Regions from separate parts of the Bradyrhizobium sp. CCBAU 51745 genome, predicted to be linked through region 1. Evidence: riboswitches for the same ligand, from Rfam matches in the RefSeq annotation. Region 1 holds a riboswitch; the other holds the start of a gene.
The links. Region 1 has a riboswitch for S-adenosylmethionine ahead of XH98_RS09260 (O-succinylhomoserine sulfhydrylase). Riboswitches for the same ligand answer to the same signal wherever they lie in the genome.

Region 1 (3,407 bases):
ATTCGACATGCACGCCGCCGATCCAGTTGGAGAGATAGTGATATTGCGCCGCCGCCACCGCCGGCGGCAGATGATCGATCCCGAGCTTCCTGAGCCCCGGCAGGAAGCGCTCCTGCTGCTGGCGACGGAACACGCGGAAGACGAATTCGGCGGCGTCGGCCGTGCCGCGACGCGTCACCACAGTGAGGATCAGGCCGGTGAAATAGGCGTGGTAGAGATCGGCGACCGCACGCCAGCGCTTCCATTGCGCTGCTTGCGCGGCGTCTGCGGCGGTCATGGTTTGCTCCCGGCTTGTTGTTTTGCGGGAGTGTGTCATCGCGGATGGGGCTGAGCAACCAACACTAGCCCGGTGTCATCGCCCGGCGAAGACCGGGCGATCCAGTATTCCAGAGGTGTCAGTGCTTGAATCGAGAGGCCGGGGCGTACTGGATTCCCCGCCTTCGCGGGGAATGACAGCTGAGGACGGGGGTACAGCTACACCCGAAAATGCTTGCTCAGCTTGAGGCCCTGCGCCTGGTAGTTGGAGCCGATGCGCTGGCCGTACATGGCGTCGGGGCGGGACAGCATCTTCTCGTAGACGAGACGGCCGACGATCTGGCCGTGCTCGAGGATGAACGGCACCTCGCGCGAGCGCACTTCCAGCACGGCGCGCGATCCTAGCCCGCCGGCACCGGCATAGCCGAAGCCCGGATCGAAGAAGCCGGCATAGTGCACGCGGAATTCGCCGACCAGCGGATCGAACGGCACCATCTCCGCCGCGTAATCGGGCGGCACCTGCACGGCTTCCTTGGAGGCGAGGATGTAGAACTCGCCGGGGTCGAGGATCAGGCTGCCGTCGGGACGGGCCGAGATCGGCTCCCAGAAATCTTCCACCGCATAGCCGGAGCGGCGATCGACATCCACCACGCCGGTGTGGCGCTTGGCGCGATAGCCGACGAAGCCATTGCCCTTCTCCCCGGAGAGATCGACCGAGACGGCGACGCCGCCGGTGAGGTCGGCATCGTCGATGTCGACGAGGCGTTCAGTGGCATGGAGCGCATCGAGCGCATCGGCATTGAGGATGGCGTCACCAGTGCGGAAGCGCACTTGGCTTAGGCGCGAGCCTTCGCGGACCAGCACCGGAAACGTCTTCGGGCTGATCTCGGCATAGAGCGGGCCGTGATAGCCGGCGCCGATCATATCGAAGCGGCGCGTGCCGTCGGCGATCACGCGGGTGAAGACGTCGAGCCGGCCGGTCGAGCTTTTCGGATTGGCCGCCGCGACGATCTCCGGCGGTAGCGCCAGGCTCTCCAGCAGCGGCACGATATAGACGCAGTTGGTTTCCAGCACCGCACCGTCGGAGAGGCTGAACTCGTGCAGCTTCAACTGGTCGATGCGCTCGGCGACGGTGGCGCCGGGACCGGGCAGGAAACTGGCGCGGACGCGATAGGCGATATCGCCGAGACGCAAATCGAGGCTCGCCGGCTGAATCTGGCTTTCGACGAAATCATAGGCGGGCAGGATGAGGCCCGCTTCCGCCATCGCCGCGATCATGCGGTCGGGCAGGATACCATTGGCGTCGGCGGCAACCGTGAACGTCAACCGGGGGTCCTCGTCAGGGGTCGCGTACATCCGGACTTGCGGGACATACGAGCCTTTTACGGCTATCCGATGGACGCCTTGACGGAAAGGGCATTGCGGAATATGAGCATCACTTATCCCGTGGTGATTTGAGCCGGCCGGCTTGCAGCCACGTTAAATAAGTCGCTAAACAGGCCGGGGACCTCTGTGATCCCGGCCCGTGGAGATATCCAGGCCGGTTTTTTTATGACCATCTCGACAAGACGGTCATATCGGAGGGTCCTATGTCGAAGTCGCCTGCCTCTTACCGCCCCGAAACCCGCCTGGTCCATTCCGGCACCCTGCGCTCGCAATATGGCGAGACGTCGGAGGCGCTGTTTTTGACCCAGGGCTATGTCTACAACAGCGCCGAGGAGTGCGAGGCGCGGTTCAAGGGCGAAGACCCCGGCTTCATCTATTCGCGTTACTCGAATCCGACGATCGCGATGTTCGAGCGCCGCATGATCGAGCTCGAAGGCGCCGAAGCGGCCCGCTCGGCGGCGACAGGCATGGCCGCGGTGACGACGGCGATCCTCGCGCCGCTCAAGGCCGGCGACCATGTCGTGGCCTCGCGCGCGCTGTTCGGCTCGTGCCTCTACGTCATTCAGGATCTGCTTCCTCGCTACGGCATCGAGACCACGCTGGTCGATGGCGCCAATCTCGACCAATGGCAACGCGCGGTGAAGCCGAACACCAAGACGTTCTTCCTGGAGAGCCCGACCAATCCGACGCTCGACGTGCTCGACATTCCCTCGATTGCCGAGATCGCCCACAAGGGCGGCGCGCGGCTCGTGGTCGACAACGTTTTCGCGACGCCGATCTGGCAGAGCCCGCTCGCGTTAGGCGCCGACGTCGTCGTCTACTCCGCGACCAAACACATCGACGGCCAGGGCCGGTGCCTGGGCGGCATCATCCTGTCCTCGGAAGCCTTCATCGCCGAGCACATCCACAATTTCATGCGCCAGACCGGCCCGTCGATCTCGCCGTTCAACGCCTGGGTGCTGCTCAAGGGCCTGGAGACGCTAGGTGTGCGCGTGCGCGCGCAGACCGACACGGCAGCGCGCATCGCCGATGTGCTGGCGAGCCATCCCAAGATCGCGCGGCTGGTCTATCCCGGCCGCGAGGATCATCCGCAGGCGGCTCTGGTGAAGAAGCAGATGCGCGGCGGCTCGACGCTGGTCGGCTTCGAGGTCAAAGGCGGCAAGGCGGCTGCATTCCGCGTGCTCAACGAGCTCAAGCTCGCAAAGATCTCGAACAATCTTGGTGATGCCAAGAGCCTGGTCACGCATCCGGCGACGACGACGCATCAGCGGCTGAAGCCGGAAGATCGTGCCGCACTCGGCATCAGCGAGGGATTCATCCGCTTCTCGGCCGGGCTCGAGCATGCGGATGATCTGATCGAGGATCTGACCGCGGCGCTGGAGAAGGCGTAGCCACAACAAAGGTCTCGTAGGATGGGCAAAGCGTAAGCGTGCCCACGTCTTCTTCCTTCGTATCACTTAGCGGTGGTGGGCACGGCGCGTTGCGCCTTTGCCCACCCTACGGCGCAGTTGCCTACATCGGCCGGTAGGTCCGCACGTCCGCGGGCACGTTCACCCCGATCTTGATCTGGCCGACCGAGTGGATGATATCGTCGCCGAGCAGCTGGGCGAAGCAGGCATAGCCCCAATCGTTCATGTGCAGGCCGTCGGCGATGACGAAACTCTCGACCGGAAGCGCCTGCTTCTCGTGCCAGTCGCGCATCACCTCGAAGCGCGGGAAGATGCCGACGTGACGAAGCTCGGCGACCTTGCCGAGCAGCTTCACCA
Region 2 (3,407 bases), 300 kb from region 1:
TCGCGCAGCACGCGCGAGGTTCCCTCAGGATAGTCTTCCAGATGATCCGCGACGTGCTTGAAGGCCTCGATCGCCTTGGGCGAAGGTCCGAACGGCGTCTCATTGGCCGAGAGCTTGAACACCTTGCGGCCGGGCTCGGCGACCGGGGTCTTGCCGGGCGTGTAGGGCGCAATATCGAGAATGCCGGGATTCGGCATGGGGCGGGACATCTTCAACTCCGGATAGGCTTTGGGCGGTACGCGATCTACGACCCAGTCGGGGGCACCGTATAGCGCGTTGCGTGGCTGCCGACGAGGGCCGTGGAGCGCACCGAGGCCCCCGCTTCGATCAGGGCAGCCTTGATCTTGTCGATGCTGGTGGCTGATGTGACCGAGACCAGCAGCGCCGCGCCGTCGAAGGCGGTATCGGGCACCGCCACGATCTCGGCGAGCGGCGACAGCGCCCGCGCGACCTCGGCGTTCCACCCCGACACGCGCACGCTGAAGGTCTCGACCTCCGTCACCACGGCGCTGTCGGCGACGCGCGAGATCGCGAACACCGGCAGCGACGCCGGATGGTCGGCGCGCTCGACGAAGGGCAGGCGCGCAATGATCTTCGGCGCACCCACGGCTTCCAGCTCCAGCCACCACGGCGTGCGGCTCGATGTCGCCGAGACCAGCGCGAGATCACCCTTGGATTTCGCCACCGCCTCGACCGCTGCCTGCGCACTGAAATGCGCGACATACGGCACCGTGAAGCCGAAATGGAAGCGCACGGAATCGCGCATCGCGGGCTCGCTCGCCGAGATGTCGGCATGCACGGAGAACGGCGCCTGGACATAGGTGAAGGTCGAGATGATGACGCGCCAGATGCTTTCGACCGTGTCGAGCGGCAGGATGCCGCGATGCCGCTGCACGATCTCGCGCATCATCGAAGCCTCGCGCGCCGGCCGGAACGCCGAGCCGACCTCCTGGGTCTGCTTCACCTGGATCAGGCGGTCGATGATGTCGCCGCGCTGCATCAACAGGCGATGCATGGCCTCGTCGATCGCGTCGATCTCCTTGCGCAATTCCTGCAGCGATGGTGGCGCGGGCGGACGTTGGGACATATCTGACTAGCTGGTTATGAGGCTTCGGAAGAGTGTCCTGATTAGGCAGTCGGGGCGGCGAAAGCAAAGAGAAATGACGGCCTGCAAGGCAGCCGGTTGAGAGACGATTTTGGCCGATCCGGCTGCGACTTGACGAAATCGGGCCAAGCCGGTAGGTTTTTGCCCGTTCCGTGGTCATTTGAGCCGGCCGGCTTGCAGCCACGTTAAAAAACTCGCTAAACAGGCCGGGGACGCTTCTGATCCCGGCCGAACCTATCGTTCAGGCCGGGTTTTTCATGGCCTGATTTCATCGCGGTCTCACGTCCGATCGCAAACGAGGTCGATGGTCAGAGATGGTTGGCGTCAAGTCTGTCCCAAGTCCTACGATCCCAAGTCCTACGATCCCAAGTCGTGCGATCCCAAGTCCTGCGATCAGTGCCGACGATCGGTCGCATGAGGTCGATCATCCGAGTTCAGAGGTCGCGCGGTTCGGCGCCGACCAACCGCTGCGGCTCGATTGCGGTGTCGATCTCACCCCGTTCCAAATTGCCTACAAGACCTATGGCGAGCTCAACGCCGATCGCTCCAATGCGGTGCTGATCTGCCATGCGCTGACCGGCGACCAGCACGTCGCCAATGTCCATCCGGTCACCGGCAAACCCGGCTGGTGGGAGACGCTGGTCGGCCCCGGCCGGCCGCTCGATCCGAGCAAATACTTCATCATCTGCTCCAACGTGATCGGCGGCTGCATGGGCTCGACCGGGCCTGCCTCGATCAATCCTGCCACCGGCAAGGTGTGGGGCCTGGATTTCCCTGTCATCACCATTCCCGACATGGTGCGCGCGCAGGCGATGCTGATCGACCGGCTCGGCATCGATACGCTGTTTGCCGTCGTCGGCGGCTCGATGGGCGGCATGCAGGTGCTGCAATGGACCGCGGCGTACCCTGCGCGTGTCTACTCCGCGCTGGCGATCGCCTGTTCGACGCGGCACTCGGCGCAGAACATCGCCTTCCACGAGCTCGGCCGCCAGGCCGTCATGGCCGATCCCGACTGGCACAATGGCGCCTATGCCGATCAGGGCATCCATCCGCATCGCGGCCTCGCGGTCGCGCGCATGGCCGCGCACATCACCTATCTGTCGGACGCTGCGCTGCATCGCAAGTTCGGCCGCCGCATGCAGGACCGCGAGCTGCCGACCTTCTCGTTCGACGCCGATTTCCAGGTCGAGTCCTATCTGCGCTATCAGGGCTCGTCCTTCGTCGAGCGCTTCGACGCCAATTCCTATCTCTATCTGACGCGCGCGATGGATTATTTCGACATCGCCGCCGACCATGGCGGCGTGCTGGCGAAGGCGTTCGCGGGGATCGAAACGCGCTTCTGCGTGGTTTCCTTCACCAGCGACTGGCTGTTCCCGACTTCGGAATCGCGCGCGCTGGTGCACGCGCTGAATGCGTCCAGCGCGCGGGTGTCGTTCGCGGAGATCGAGACCGATCGCGGCCACGATGCCTTCCTGCTCGACGTGCCCGAATTCTTCGACATCTCCCGCGCCTTCCTGCAATCCGCCGGCAAGGCGCGCGGACTCACGAACAAGGACGGCTAGCGATGTCTGTGCAGCAAGTCCTGCCGCTGAACGGCCTCGCGGCTGAACAGTCGGGCCCATTTCGCGCCGACCATCTGCTGGTCGCCGAAATGGTCAAGCCGGGTTCGAAGGTGCTCGACGTCGGCTGCGGCGACGGCGATCTGCTCCAGCTCTTGGAGACCCGCGGCATCGACGGCCGCGGCATCGAGCTGTCGCGCGAGGGTGTCAACCGCTGCGTGGCCAAGGGTCTCGCCGTGGTGCAGGGCGATGCCGACACCGACCTCGTCAATTACCCCGATGATGCCTTCGACTACGTGATCCTGTCGCAGACGCTGCAAGCGACGCGTCAGCCCAAGGTCGTGCTGGAGAATCTGTTGCGCATCGGCCGCCGCGCCATCGTCTCGTTCCCGAATTTCGGCTTCTGGCGGATGCGCCTGCAGCTCCTGATCGGCGGCCACATGCCCCGCACGGAGAACCTGCCGGCAAGCTGGTACGACACCGCCAATATCCATTTCTGCACCATCAAGGATTTCGTCGAGCTCTGCGACGAGATCCACGTCAAGATGGAGCGCGCCGAGGCACTCGATCTCTACGGCCGTCCGCTGCGGCTGCGGCTGCCCTGGTGGGTGTGGAATCTGTTCGGCGAGCAGGGGGTATTCCTGCTGAGCCGGGGGCTGGGGAAGTGACGCCGTAGACGTCATTCCGGGGCGATGCGAAGCATCGAGCCCGGAATCCATTTTGCCTCAGTCTCAGCCGCTTGA

Region 2: it holds a riboswitch for S-adenosylmethionine, as region 1 does, so the genes downstream of both, metX (homoserine O-acetyltransferase MetX) here and XH98_RS09260 (O-succinylhomoserine sulfhydrylase) in region 1, are expected to answer to the same signal.

What each region holds. Positions count from the first base shown of each region.
Region 1 is NZ_LBJP01000007.1:421,463-424,869, forward strand. Features, by position in the region: gene XH98_RS09250 (hypothetical protein) at 1-277, opposite strand, end outside; gene XH98_RS09255 (2'-deoxycytidine 5'-triphosphate deaminase) at 475-1,611, opposite strand; SAM riboswitch at 1,692-1,771, shown strand; gene XH98_RS09260 (O-succinylhomoserine sulfhydrylase) at 1,845-3,032, shown strand; gene XH98_RS09265 (SGNH/GDSL hydrolase family protein) at 3,154-3,407, opposite strand, start outside.
Region 2 is NZ_LBJP01000007.1:126,240-129,646, reverse strand. Features, by position in the region: gene hisC (histidinol-phosphate transaminase) at 1-209, opposite strand, end outside; gene XH98_RS07870 (chorismate mutase) at 245-1,087, opposite strand; SAM riboswitch at 1,248-1,327, shown strand; gene metX (homoserine O-acetyltransferase MetX) at 1,420-2,667, shown strand; gene metW (methionine biosynthesis protein MetW) at 2,670-3,332, shown strand.